3 regions of the Pedobacter lusitanus genome follow, and region 3 is predicted to be linked to each of the others. Evidence: riboswitches for the same ligand, from Rfam matches in the RefSeq annotation. Region 3 holds a riboswitch; each other region holds the start of a gene.
What was found. A riboswitch is a leader RNA that binds a small molecule or an ion and turns the genes downstream of it on or off. The one in region 3 is predicted to bind S-adenosylmethionine.

Region 1: another riboswitch for S-adenosylmethionine. It lies ahead of PL_RS03695 (O-acetylhomoserine aminocarboxypropyltransferase/cysteine synthase family protein); the one in region 3 lies ahead of PL_RS02710 (SusC/RagA family TonB-linked outer membrane protein).
Region 2: another riboswitch for S-adenosylmethionine. It lies ahead of PL_RS13080 (SusC/RagA family TonB-linked outer membrane protein); the one in region 3 lies ahead of PL_RS02710 (SusC/RagA family TonB-linked outer membrane protein).

What each region holds. Positions count from the first base shown of each region.
Region 1 covers NZ_CP157278.1:816,760-821,032, forward strand. Annotated here, with positions in the region: gene PL_RS03685 (lipocalin family protein) at 1-467, opposite strand, end outside; gene PL_RS03690 (trans-sulfuration enzyme family protein) at 532-1,638, shown strand; SAM riboswitch class I at 1,803-1,915, shown strand; gene PL_RS03695 (O-acetylhomoserine aminocarboxypropyltransferase/cysteine synthase family protein) at 2,168-3,478, shown strand; gene PL_RS03700 (homoserine O-acetyltransferase family protein) at 3,512-4,273, shown strand, end outside.
Region 2 covers NZ_CP157278.1:3,070,823-3,075,095, reverse strand. Annotated here, with positions in the region: gene PL_RS13080 (SusC/RagA family TonB-linked outer membrane protein) at 1-2,594, opposite strand, end outside; SAM riboswitch class I at 2,908-3,016, opposite strand; gene PL_RS13075 (SusC/RagA family TonB-linked outer membrane protein) at 3,444-4,273, shown strand, end outside.
Region 3 covers NZ_CP157278.1:593,345-597,617, reverse strand. Annotated here, with positions in the region: gene PL_RS02710 (SusC/RagA family TonB-linked outer membrane protein) at 1-1,794, opposite strand, end outside; SAM riboswitch class I at 2,198-2,300, opposite strand; gene PL_RS02705 (TlpA disulfide reductase family protein) at 2,360-3,493, opposite strand; gene msrB (peptide-methionine (R)-S-oxide reductase MsrB) at 3,781-4,273, shown strand, end outside.

The DNA of each region.
Region 1 (4,273 bases), 220 kb from region 3:
TTGGTGAAATTCAATATAATGTAAGCAGGATTTTTTCCATAATCCACAGGCGATTTTAGTACCAGATTATCTCCTGTTGCCTGAGAAAGAATCAGTCTGTAGCCTTCAGTTACATTCTTCGCTTTATCTCCCTCATATAATTTTTTGAATTGAAAAGTCTGGTCTGCAGTACTTACTGACCAAAAAATACTTTGTGTTCTGGTAGGACAATCTGCAGTTCCCGGAAGCAAATATGTTCCATTTCCACTATTTGTTAATTTCCATGTACTACCGATAAAACATTTGTAAGAAGCTTCATTAAAGAGAGATTTCACATTCATTGCTGGTACGCCATCAAAAGTGATGTCATTTAATACCCAGTTTCCAGACACATTTCCTCTTTTCATAGCACCCTTAGGTGTATTACAACTTTGTAAAACCATCAATGAACTACATAAAATGGCTGCTATAACTAATATTCTTTTCATATCTTGTATTTTCGAAAACAGCTTACATAAATCCTGCCAAAAATTACCCGAAAATTAAAATTCTATGCAGACCGAAACGATTGCCATACATGCCGGAAACCTAACCCACAGTACCACAGGGGACGTAACACCACCTATCAGCCTCTCCACTACATTTTTCAGAGATGAAAATGGTGGCTACCCTGGCGGACATATGTATAGTCGTGTCAGCAATCCCAATCGTTCTGCACTCGAAAAAGTTATGGCTGATCTGGAAAAAGGCACAGATGCCTGTGCATTTTCTTCTGGAAATACAGCCGGAATGACTGTTTTTCAGGCCTTACCTCCGGGTAGTCATATTATTGCACCTGATGATATGTACTGGGGTTTCAAAAAACAACTGCAGTCAATTTTTGAAGGTATTCTGACTATAGACTTTATTGACCTTACTCAACCTGACCTCATAGAGGAGCATATTAAAAGTAATACCGCAATGATATGGGTTGAAACACCTTCAAACCCACTGTTAAAAATTACAGATTTAACTGTTGTCTCTGCAATTGCTAAAAAACATAAGTTAACCCTGGCTTGTGACAGCACTTTTGCTTCACCTTGTTTCCAGAATCCTATTCTGCTGGGCGCAGATATAGTCATGCATTCTTCAACCAAATATATTGGCGGACATAGTGATGTACTGGGCGGTATTTTAGTCACAGCTGTTCAGGATGAATTATGGAGCAGAATCAGAAATATTCAGCAAATCGGAGGTGCTGTTCCCTCTCCTTTTGATTGTTTTCTTTTACTCAGAAGCATCAAAACATTACCATACAGAATGAAGGGGCATGCTGAAAACGCTATGGCACTCGCAAAGTATCTTTCTGTTCACCCAAAAATTGAAGCGGTATACTATCCCGGCCTGCCTTCGCATGCGCAACATGAGATTGCCACAAAACAGATGAGCGGTTTTGCCGGTATGCTATCTATTCTGGTTAAAGGAGATGCAAGAAAAGTAGTCAATCAGGTCAGATTATTTGCCCAGGCAACGAGCCTTGGCGGAGTTGAGAGCTTAATTGAACACCGCGCCTCTGTAGAAGGTCCTGACACCAAAACTCCACAGAATTTAATTCGGATATCCGTTGGACTGGAACATATTGATGACATTATTGCTGATATAGAGCAGGCTTTAGGCTAAAAAACGTCATTTAAAGCTCAAAGACAGCCTCCAATATTTAATTTAAGTCACTCACATACAGATTGTTGATTATTTTTCAGAATATTATTTTGGAAGTAATCACAATATCACTACATTTGTACCATATAGCGCAAGCTATTCAAGTCAACCCGGTAACTGGGTTTGATTTATAAAGAAGTGGCGAGAGACAGGCTCCGTGACCCACTGGCAACCCTCCCAAATGGAGAAGGTGCCAATTCCTGACCAGTCAGCATAGTGCTTTCTGGAAAGATAAATTAAGACAAAATGAAAACAAAATACCAACCATCGCAATCAGGCGAATCTGTTTTTTACACAATTGAGCATCTGCAGACTAATGCATGCATGTGTTGTTGCATCGGCTAAACAACAATCTTCCACGTAAAATTAATTTAGTTCAACCGGAAGGCCTCTTTTCAGAGGTATGCACTCCCTTATACGGATTTTGTACGCCATAAATCCCGTATCTGTCTGTAAACAATCCCTTTAATCAATTAAATCAAGCGCAATCATGTCAGCCAATTATAGATTCGAAACACTACAACTTCATGCAGGTCAGGAAATTGACCCGACTACCGGTTCAAGAGCTGTACCTATTTATCAAACTACTTCTTATGGATTCAAAAGTGCCGAACACGGGGCAAATCTTTTTGCTTTAAAAGAATTCGGTAATATTTATACCCGCTTAATGAACCCGACAACTGATGTTTTCGAAAAACGGGTAGCTGCACTGGAAGGTGGTGTTGCGGGACTGGCGGTTGCCTCCGGACAGGCAGCTCAGTTTATCGCTTTAAACAATATACTGGAAGCGGGTGACAACTTTGTTTCTTCTCCTCACCTTTACGGCGGTAGTTATAATCAGTTTAAAGTAGCCTTCAAGCGCCTGGGTATAGAAGTAAGATTTGCAGATAGTGATGATACACAGGATTTTGAAGCTAAAATTGATAAAAACACAAAAGCTATTTACCTGGAAAGTATCGGAAATCCATCATTCAGTATTCCTGATTTTGAAAAACTATCCTTAATTGCACAAAAATATGATCTGCCCCTGATCGTAGATAATACATTTGGTGCTGCCGGTTATTTATTCAAACCATTGGAGCATGGTGCACATATTGTTGTTCAGTCTGCGACTAAATGGATTGGAGGACATGGAACGAGTATAGGTGGAGTAATAATCGATGGTGGAAACTATAACTGGGGAAATGGTAAATTCAAACAGTTTACCTCCCCTTCTGAGGGTTATCATGGTTTGGTATTCAACGATGTATTTGGTATCGGAAGCGACTTTGGAAATATACAGTTTATCATCCGCGCCAGAGTAGAAGGTTTAAGGGATTTTGGTCCTGCCATCGCTCCTTTTAACTCCTTTCTTCTGATACAAGGCCTGGAAACTTTATCCTTACGTGTACAAAGACATGTGGATAATGCGCTGGCACTGGCCACATGGCTTGAAAATCATGAGGCTGTAAATAAGGTTTCTTATCCGGGACTGGAAAGCAGCCCTTATCATCAGCATGCAAAAAAGTATCTTAAAAACGGATTTGGCGCCGTGCTTTCTTTCGAATTGCACGGAGGTAAAGAACAGGCCATTCAATTTGTAAATGAACTTCAGTTGGTTAGTCATCTGGCTAACGTCGGCGATGCCAAAACATTAATTATACAGCCTTCTGCCACTACGCATCAACAATTGAGTGATGAAGAACAGGCAGCTGCAGGTATTACACCGCAATTATTAAGAGTATCTGTAGGGATTGAACATATCGACGATATCAAAGCCGACTTCGAGCAGGCATTTGAAAAATTGTCCTCCGGAAAATAGAGATAAGCTTAAAAAAGATAGAAAAAAAGAATAATGTCATCAACACATATATATAACCACGCAAAGCAATTTAAACTGGAGAACGGGAAGAAACTGCGTGGATTACAAATCAGCTATCAGACTTTTGGTAAGCTAAATGCGAATAAGGATAATGTAATCTGGGCTTGTCATGCCTTAACAGCAAATGCGGATGTATTAGACTGGTGGAAAGGTTTATTCGGAGAGAAGAACCTCTTCAATCCGGAAGAACATTTTATTATCTGCGCAAACGTTATCGGCTCTCATTATGGCGGCACAAATCCGCTAAGTATTAATCCGGTAACCGGAAATCCATATTATTTATCATTTCCTGAGTTCACTATCAGAGATCTGGTTCATGGACATCAGCTGCTTGCAGCACATCTGGAAATTAAAAAAATCAAAGTACTGATTGGTGGATCATTAGGTGGCCAGCAAGCTGCTGAGTGGGCTATAACAGATGGTAGTAAAATTGAAAACCTGATTCTGGTTGCTACAAATGCTTTTCATTCACCATGGGGGATTGCTTTCAATGAAAGTCAGCGTCTGGCGATTACTACCGATCGTACTTTTTACGCACAAAAACCTGATGGTGGTATCAAAGGACTGAAAGCAGCGAGAAGTATCGCTCTGCTTTCTTATCGTACTTACGAAGCTTATAATGCTACTCAACTGGAAAGCGTGAATGAGAAAACTGATGGATTCCGTGCTTCTTCTTATCAGAATTACCAGGGAGAGAAACTTTGCAAAAGATATAATGCCTATAGCTACTGGTAT
Region 2 (4,273 bases), 2.5 Mb from region 3:
GTAAATGTATTGTTAATACCACCCAGCCAGTCTGGTGTATACTTTCCAAGGATTTTTTTAGTAGGACTTGCCTGTGGTGTTCCGTCTGCGCCAATAATAATATCTCCGGCTGCATTTCTTTCATAAGCTGTACCGAAAATTGTTCCATATGGCTGTCCTACAGTTGCCAGAATCTGAACAGATCCGTCTGATCCGAGTTCATAGCTTTGTACCTTCTGATAAAGGTCTTTTACCTTACTGCGATTCATCGAATAATTAACATTGATATCCCAGGTAAAGTCCTTTGTTTTGATTGGTGTTATACCTAGTTGAGCCTCGATTCCTTTGTTGTTAATCGTACCACCATTAACAAGTTTCTTAAGATATCCGGTAGTTGGACTCACGTCCAGACTTAAGATCTGGTTGATACTGTTTGTATTATATAAACTGAAGTCAAAACGTACTCTGTTTTTGAAAAAGCCCAGTTCAAGACCTGCTTCGGTAGATTTGGTAGTTTCTGGCTTTAGTTCGGGATTCAGATCTACTTTATTGAGATTTTGCTGCGGATTACTATCAAATGGCGCAGTAAACTGATAATTGTTGAATAATTGGTAAGGGCTGGCGTCTTTACCTACTTTAGACCATCCGCCACGAAGTTTTGCAAAGTTTAGAACATCACTCTTAATGTCGAAGGCTTCAGTAAGAATTAAACTCGCATTGACTGAAGGATAGAAATATGAACGGTTTTGCGGAGGCAGGGTAGAAGACCAGTCGTTTCTTGCCGTTACATTTAAGTAGGCATAATTTCTGAAACCAAGCTGAGCAGAACCGAATGTACTGTATACCCGTTGTTTGCTGTATTCGTTAGAAGAGATCAGCGGATCGCGGGAGTTACTTAAGGTATAAAGGTTATTAACTGCCAGCTTAGGAGCTTTCTGGTTATTGTTTTCAAAAGTGGTGGTACGGATATTCCCTCCCAATAAAAGATCAAGATTAAAATCTGAATTCAGCTTTTTATTGAAATCCAGTCTTCCTTCGGTATTGTTTTCGCTAAAAGTATAGGCATCTTCTTCATAAGATCCGAATGGAGTTCCATTGGTTCCATAAGCAATCCTGATTTTTCTGCGGTCAGTATAGTAGTCATTCCCGGTTCTGAAATTTGCTGACAAACCATCGATTATTTTATAGTTTAATTCAGCGCTTCCAATCAGCCGGTTACGAACCTGACTTACCGTATTCTCGTAAGCAACAAAATATGGATTACTGTAATAGCTGTTATTCCAGTTAATATTATTCCCGTTGGCATCCTGATAGGTCTTTAATTTATCTACATCAACCTGACGGCCAAACCAGGTGAATTGCAGCATCGTACTGCTGGCTCTTTTTCCACCAGAACCCGGTAGGTTTGCTGCACTGCTGTTTACATAATTGGCTAATGCATTGAAAGTCAGTTTTGGTGTTATTTTATAAGTAGCATTTAAAAGGAAAGAGTTTTTTGATTGTGATGAGTTTGGAATAACACCAGTCTGATCAAGGTTGTTATAAGAAAAACGTAAGTTATATTTCTCTCCTGATCCTGAAATGGAGATTCCATTGTTCAGGGTGCGTCCGGTATTAAAGAAGTCACGTACATTGTTTGGATGTGCAATGAATGGCACCGGAGTACCATTAGAATTAAACTGCGGGATTAAACGCCCGTCCAGTCTTGGACCCCAGCTCTCATCTACACCATCATTAACACCACCACCTTTACCATCTACATAACTGAACTGGCCGTTAGCACCCTGTCCAAATGAATTCTGATAAGATGGTATAGTTAGTAAAGTTGAAAATGTTGCATTTGAATTCACGCTGATGCCTAAACCCTGTGAGTTTTTGCCTTTTTTTGTTGTAATTAAGACTACACCTGCGGCGGCTCTTGAGCCATAAAGTGCGGCAGCATTAGGTCCTTTTAATACACTCATGGATTCAATATCTTCAGAATTGATGTCTGATATTGTATTGGCAAAATCACGTGATCCGCCATTGCCCAGATTTTGTGTATTATCTACCGGTACTCCGTCAATCACAAACAGGGGTTGATTGTTACCTGAAATGGAAGTCTCTCCACGAATAATGATTCTGGAAGACCCCATGTCGCCCTGACTGTTTGTTATCTGTACACCGGCTACCTTTCCGGATAAAGCATTGAGCAGATTAGTCTCTTTTGCTTCAGAAAGATCCTTTGACTTTAATTCCTGAACCGAATAACCTAAAGATTTCTTTTCTTTCGGAATATTCAGTGCGGTTACAACAATTTCGCTTAATGCATTGGATGATTCTTCCAGTTGTACAGTGAGTGCATTTGTTGTGGTTATTTTAAGTTCCTGACTATTAAAGCCTATGGATACAATTTTTAGTATATCATTCGGTTTGGCAGTGATGCTGAATTTACCATTTCCATCTGTCTGTGTACCGATATTTGTCCCCTTTACAAGGATACTTACCCCTGGCAAAGGTTGTCCGTTGGATTTCTCGGTGACTACGCCAGAGATTTTAGCTGATTGAGCTGCAGCGGTCTGTATGATTATAAAGGATAGGATGATCCCAAATAAGTATTTGTAAGTTTTATACATATTTAACTGAATAGCGGAATTATATTCCGGATTAATAATTGGGTGTGTTTGTGTTACTGACTTTGTCAGTGCTTATTTGAATGGGATTAACAAATGCAGATTTTCTGCATATAGCCATGAGGCTGCATATATAGGATGCAATGGAGCAGGATTGCTCCCGAAGAGAATGTTAAGCGGTGTTTTCATCGAATTATACAATTGTTGTGTTTAATTAATCATTATTTATGAATCAGTATCCTTTATAGATTCTTAATATCAGAAATGATTGAGGAAACAGATGACTTAAACCATTGTCTTATAATGGTATATATGTCACTTATCTTTTCCGCTTAATGTGGATAGGAGTTAGCACCTTTTACAAAACTGGTGTATAGGTTGCTAAGACTTCATCGGGCCTTTCCCTCTGTCTTTCTGGATAAGTAAAAATCAATGAACAACTAAATCACGGGCAAATATATAAATAAACTACTAAATCTATAGTATTTATTTTGTTGCCTGTGTTTTCTGAGATTTATCAGACAAAAACGTCCTGTTTTTTCTTTCTGATTTATAATTCTGAGAACGATTAGTCTGAAGTGTGTAAATATTCTTATAGATCGGGAGTATTTCTCTTTTGAGGGACAAAAGGTTAAAATGGCAGCTGATTATTGGTGATGGATTTTTACTTTATTGCGTTTTTCATATAATTTTCAATGTTTTTTAATGAAAAACATAATTTTTAGCAAATAATGGGGGTGTTTTTTTTGTAGTCAGTATGTAACTTTTGTGTTAAAATAATTTAAAATTATTTTTTTTGACTGCTAAATTATTTTATCTTTCGGACGAATCACTATTAAAACCTAAACTTTTATGAAAAAAAGACTACTATTTTTTTGTGTCTTTTTGCTGTTTGCTATACAAGTAAATGCGCAAGATAAGACCGTAACGGGGACCATCACCTCAAAGTCAGATGGGTTACCACTCCCAGGAGTTACAGTCCGTGTTAAAGGAGCAAAACAAGGAGCTATGACCTCCACCAAAGGTCAGTTTTCCATTGCCGTTCCGAAAGAATCAACCACAATTGATGTTTCTTACATTGGTTATGTTACACAAAGTGTAACTATTCCAGCTTCAAATGTTGTTAACGTATCTTTAGCTGAAGATTCAAAACAGCTGGAGCAGGTTGTTGTTACCGCAATGGGTATTGCCCGTAAAAAGAATGAGCTGCCATTTGCTGCTCAGGAATTGAAAGCTGAGGAAATCACCAGAACAAGAGATATTAATCTTGTAAACTCATTAGGTGGTAAAGTTGCAGGTTTAGATATTAAACGTAGCAATGCCATGGGTGGGTCAACGAATATTGTTATCCGTGGTGCAAAATCTATTACTGGTAATAACCAGGCATTATTCGTAATTGATGGTGTTCCTGTATCAAATGCAAGTTCTAATACAGCAGATCAGAATTCAGGTCGTGCTGGTTATGACTATGGTAATGCAGCATCAGATATCAACCCTGATGACGTAGCGTCAATGACTGTACTGAAAGGTGCGGCTGCTACAGCATTATACGGATCAAGAGCTGCCAATGGTGTAGTTATCATCACTACAAAGAAAGGCAGTAAAAATGCAACTAACATCACTGTAAATAGTGGTGTGACTTTTGGAAAAATCGATAAATCTACTTTTCCAAAATATCAGAA
Region 3 (4,273 bases):
ATAAAGGTAATCTTTGTAACCAATTGTGGCATCGGCCCATAAGCCATATAATTTACTCTTATAATTACCTTCTGAAGCATCGGCCACTCCTGTACGGTTACCTACATTGTAAAGGCCTGGAATAATAAGTCCGTTAGCTCCAACACCTACATCTTTAGATGTTTTATTGACAGAAGATGCACCCAGAATTAAATTGAGGGAGAAGTCCTTAATGTCCTTTTTGATATTGACCAGGAAATCATTGCTGAATCTTGAAGTTTGATTGGCATCATCTGATACAGTTCCTGCAAAATTTGTTTTACCTAATGATTGTGAATAATCGGTATATATACCTATAGCATTACTTGTTTTTTGAGTATAGTAACGATTCGACAGACCAGCTCTGTAGGTGAAGTTTAACCATGGGAGCGGAGTCCATTTCAATTCTACTTTTCCCGTTAGATAGGAGTTTTTGGATTTCTGACGGTTATTGGCAGCATCCCAGTAAGGACTCAGGTAAAAAGGGCTGTAAAAGCCATCAAGAGTTGCATATTTATTATTCTGCCAGTCCTTGTAATCCAGTATTGGGATATTTGCCGGAACGTTAATCAGATCTGCATATACAGTAGAGGTAGCGCTGGTAATATCATAATTATTCTCTACATAGTTGGCCGAATAATCTATATTGAATGTAGGAATGATTTTTCTGGTTCCGTTAAACCTCAGTGATGTTCTGGTATATTTATCGCCAGGTGTTGTTCCTCTGCCATTCAGGTATTGAGCAGCAACATAAGTAGTTGATTTGGTATCTCCCGAAGAGACCGAGAAATCAGTCTGATTGCTCAGGCCGGTTTGCCAGAAATCATTTCTGTCTGTTCTTGGGGAATAAAGAGCCTGCTGCTGCTCTCCGTTGGCCAGCGGGAATCCAAGTGGTCTTAAACTACCATCAAATGCAGGACCATATTGCTGATTCTCGGTAGGACTGAAAATCTGGGCGTCAGCTGTTGACCCGGCACCAAATCTGGTTTGGAGTTTAGGGAAGAAACTGACTTTTTCCAGAGTTGTGGTATTGGAGAAACGGATAAGTGGTTTTCCGTCCTTGCCTTTTTTAGTTGTGATCAGTAAAACTCCATTAGAGGCTTCAGAGCCATATAGGGTAGCTCCGGCAGCTCCGTTTAATACAGAAATTTCATCTACATCTTCGGGGTTCAGGTTACCAAGTATGGAACTGGGAACAACAACGTTGTCCACAACGACAAGTGCTGTATTATCACCCGTAAGAGAGCGGTTACCTCTTAATACTAACCTGTAATTTGGATTTACACCACTTGTAATCGCATTTGCCTGTAAGCCGGCAATCTTACCGACCAGTCCCCCGGCAATTGTAGGGGATTTGCCGCTGGTTAGCTCTTCGCTATTAATCCTGGTTGCCGTATAACCCTGCTCTTTAGGTTTACGAAGGATACCTCCGGCCGAAACTACGACTTCGTTGAGGTTGTTATCATCAGGAACCAGGCTAACGTCAATGGTAGTTTTTCCGTTTAGTTTGTATCCATATCTTTTAAAACCTATAAAACTGATAATCAGTATATCCGAAGGTTCTGATCTTTTGATAGTGAATGTGAACCTTCCATTTGCAGCTGTTGTAGCTCCCAGATTGGTGTTTTTTAATTTTATACTTACTCCGGGTAAGGGTAAGCCATCCTCCTGCGAGGTTATTATTCCGGTGATTGTTTTTTCTTGTTGTGCCTCTGCAATAGTTGTTGTAGCAAGTATAAACAGGAATATAAAAAGTTTAAGTAGAGTCTTTCTCATTGCATAGTGTTAGTAAAGTTTGGGGTGTAGTCTTCCAGGTCGTTTATTGAACTAAATGACTTTATTGATAAACTGAAATGTTAATTTGTTATGCTAACCCCAACAATGACGAGCTGAAGGCACATCAATGAAATTCTCTCCATACAGGGGTATGGAATATGTATTTATAATTTTCATTATATTTGTTTTGGTGGTTAAACATTAATTCGCATTTATGGTCACGTAACCGTGGTATATCACTTTCATAAGGAGCGGGCTCTAACCGCTCCTTATTGTTTTACGGTATCGTTTTTTTGAAATTTTAAGAATTGTAATTTATTGCATAATACTCCTTTCTGAAAGGGTGAATAATATTAACTGATTTTTCAGGCAGGGGATGAATTCTCCATCGAAAGGGTATTCATACTTATCTTTATTACTTGCGCAATAATAAGGAATTAGCACCTTGTCGCGGACAGGTTGCTAAGACATCGATGGGCCTTTCCCTCCGTCTTTCTTGATAAGAATTATAATTTTAAGAACTGATTGTACGTAATAAATATTTATTTACGAACGGTATAAATAGCTATTTGGATTTTGCATCAAAAATTTCTGCAAGTTTGTTATGCAGAGCTTCTTCTCTTAATCCTTTTGCGATAATTTTGCCGGAAGGATCAATCAGGAAGTTTGATGGTATAGATCTGATTCCATATAATTTTGCCACAGCATTATCCCAGAATTTCAGATCGGAAACCTGCGTCCAGGCTAGTTTATCATCTTCAATAGCTTTTAGCCATGCCGCTTTTTTTCCTGGCTGGTCCAGTGAAACACCCAGCACAGTAAATCCTTTGTCTTTATACTGGTTGTAAGCACTAACTACATTGGGGTTTTCCTGTCTGCAGGGACCACACCATGATGCCCAGAAGTCTACCAATACGTACTTCCCTTTGAAGTCTGATAATTTCACTGGTTTATCGTTAACATCATTCTGCGTGAAGTCTATAGCCTGCAATCCGACTTTTGTCTTTTTTGCTGCCTCAAAGTAGCCTGCTATGCTTTTTCCGGTACTGGTCTCTCTGACTTTTGGTGAAAGAGCCTGAAACAGTTGTTCTGCATCAGAGTGAACTTTGTCATTTGTAGCTAACTGAGACAGCACTACAATACTTATGTATGAATCCGGGTTATTACGTGCGTAATCAAGATAAATAGGGGTTAGTCCTGCTGAAATATTTTCATAACGCTTTTCAAAACTATCTATAAAAGCTTTATCTTTTTTCTGTTCGGGAGTGAATTTAGCATATTCAGCATTGAGTATGTCAATCTGATCCTGAACTGTTTTTGACTGGGATTTGAGTTTGCTGTTGTCTCTATTGATCAATGAACCGTTTATTGTGGCTTTTTTTAGTGAGTCAGTTGCAGCTACTTCAATGTTGCCTGATTCCAGATAAAAGGGAAGTGCATCACTTTTAACTCCCTTTACATTTGATTTTTTGTATAAAACACCTCTGGCTGGATCTTTAATTTTGCCATTGAAAGTAAATGTGCCTTTTGCTGCTATCGCAGAGTCCAGAACACTCTTTCCGTCTGCAATGTAGTTCAGGAAAATTTTATCCCCTGGCTGCAGGCTTTTAATTTCTCCTTTTATGCTAAATGGTTGTTGAGCAAACAGGGCAAATGGGAGCAGGGCTCCGGCGGCAAGTAGTGTAGTTTTTTTTATCATAGGTAATATTTTTAGGTGGTTCATCAGCAAAGGTAAATAAATACTATAAAATTAGTATACTTTATTTTGATATTTCTTTTTTTAAGTAATTTGACCTGGATTGTCCCGTAATTAGAAATAAAATAATTAACTGACAGTAAGTTACGATTGTTTTTATTCTTTTAAAAACCAGGGCAATCAGATCTGACGTAGGTTTAGTTAGCTATCAGTTAAGCATATCAAAAGATATTTTTAACTGACTTGTAAGGTTCTGTGTTTTTTAACGACTAAAAGATAAAAGAAGATTTATGAAAACTATATTAAACTCCATGGTGCTTTTATTGTTGTTTTTCTCTGGCTACAGTCAAAATAAAACCACAAAAAACCCTTATTATTCCAGAACAGATACCACTGTATTAAAGGTAAGTAACACCGTATGGAAAAAGATTCTTCCGGCCGAGCTTTATGCGGTTGCCAGGACGGGGGCTACCCAGCAGGCTTTTACCGGCAGTCTCTGGAATTCGGAACGTAAAGGAACTTATTACTGTGCTGTTTGCGGAAATGCCCTGTTCAAGTCTGATGCGAAGTTTGCAAGTACCTGCGGATGGCCCAGTTTTTTCGAGCCTGTCAGAAAAAAAAGTACGGTATACAGAGAAGATAATTCTCTGGGTATGCAAAGAACAGAAGTGCTGTGTGCACGTTGTGGTTCACATCTGGGACATATCTTTGATGACGGGCCGGCACCAACGCATAAGCGCTTCTGTATGAATTCAGTATCTCTTGACTTTGAACCTGATGGCT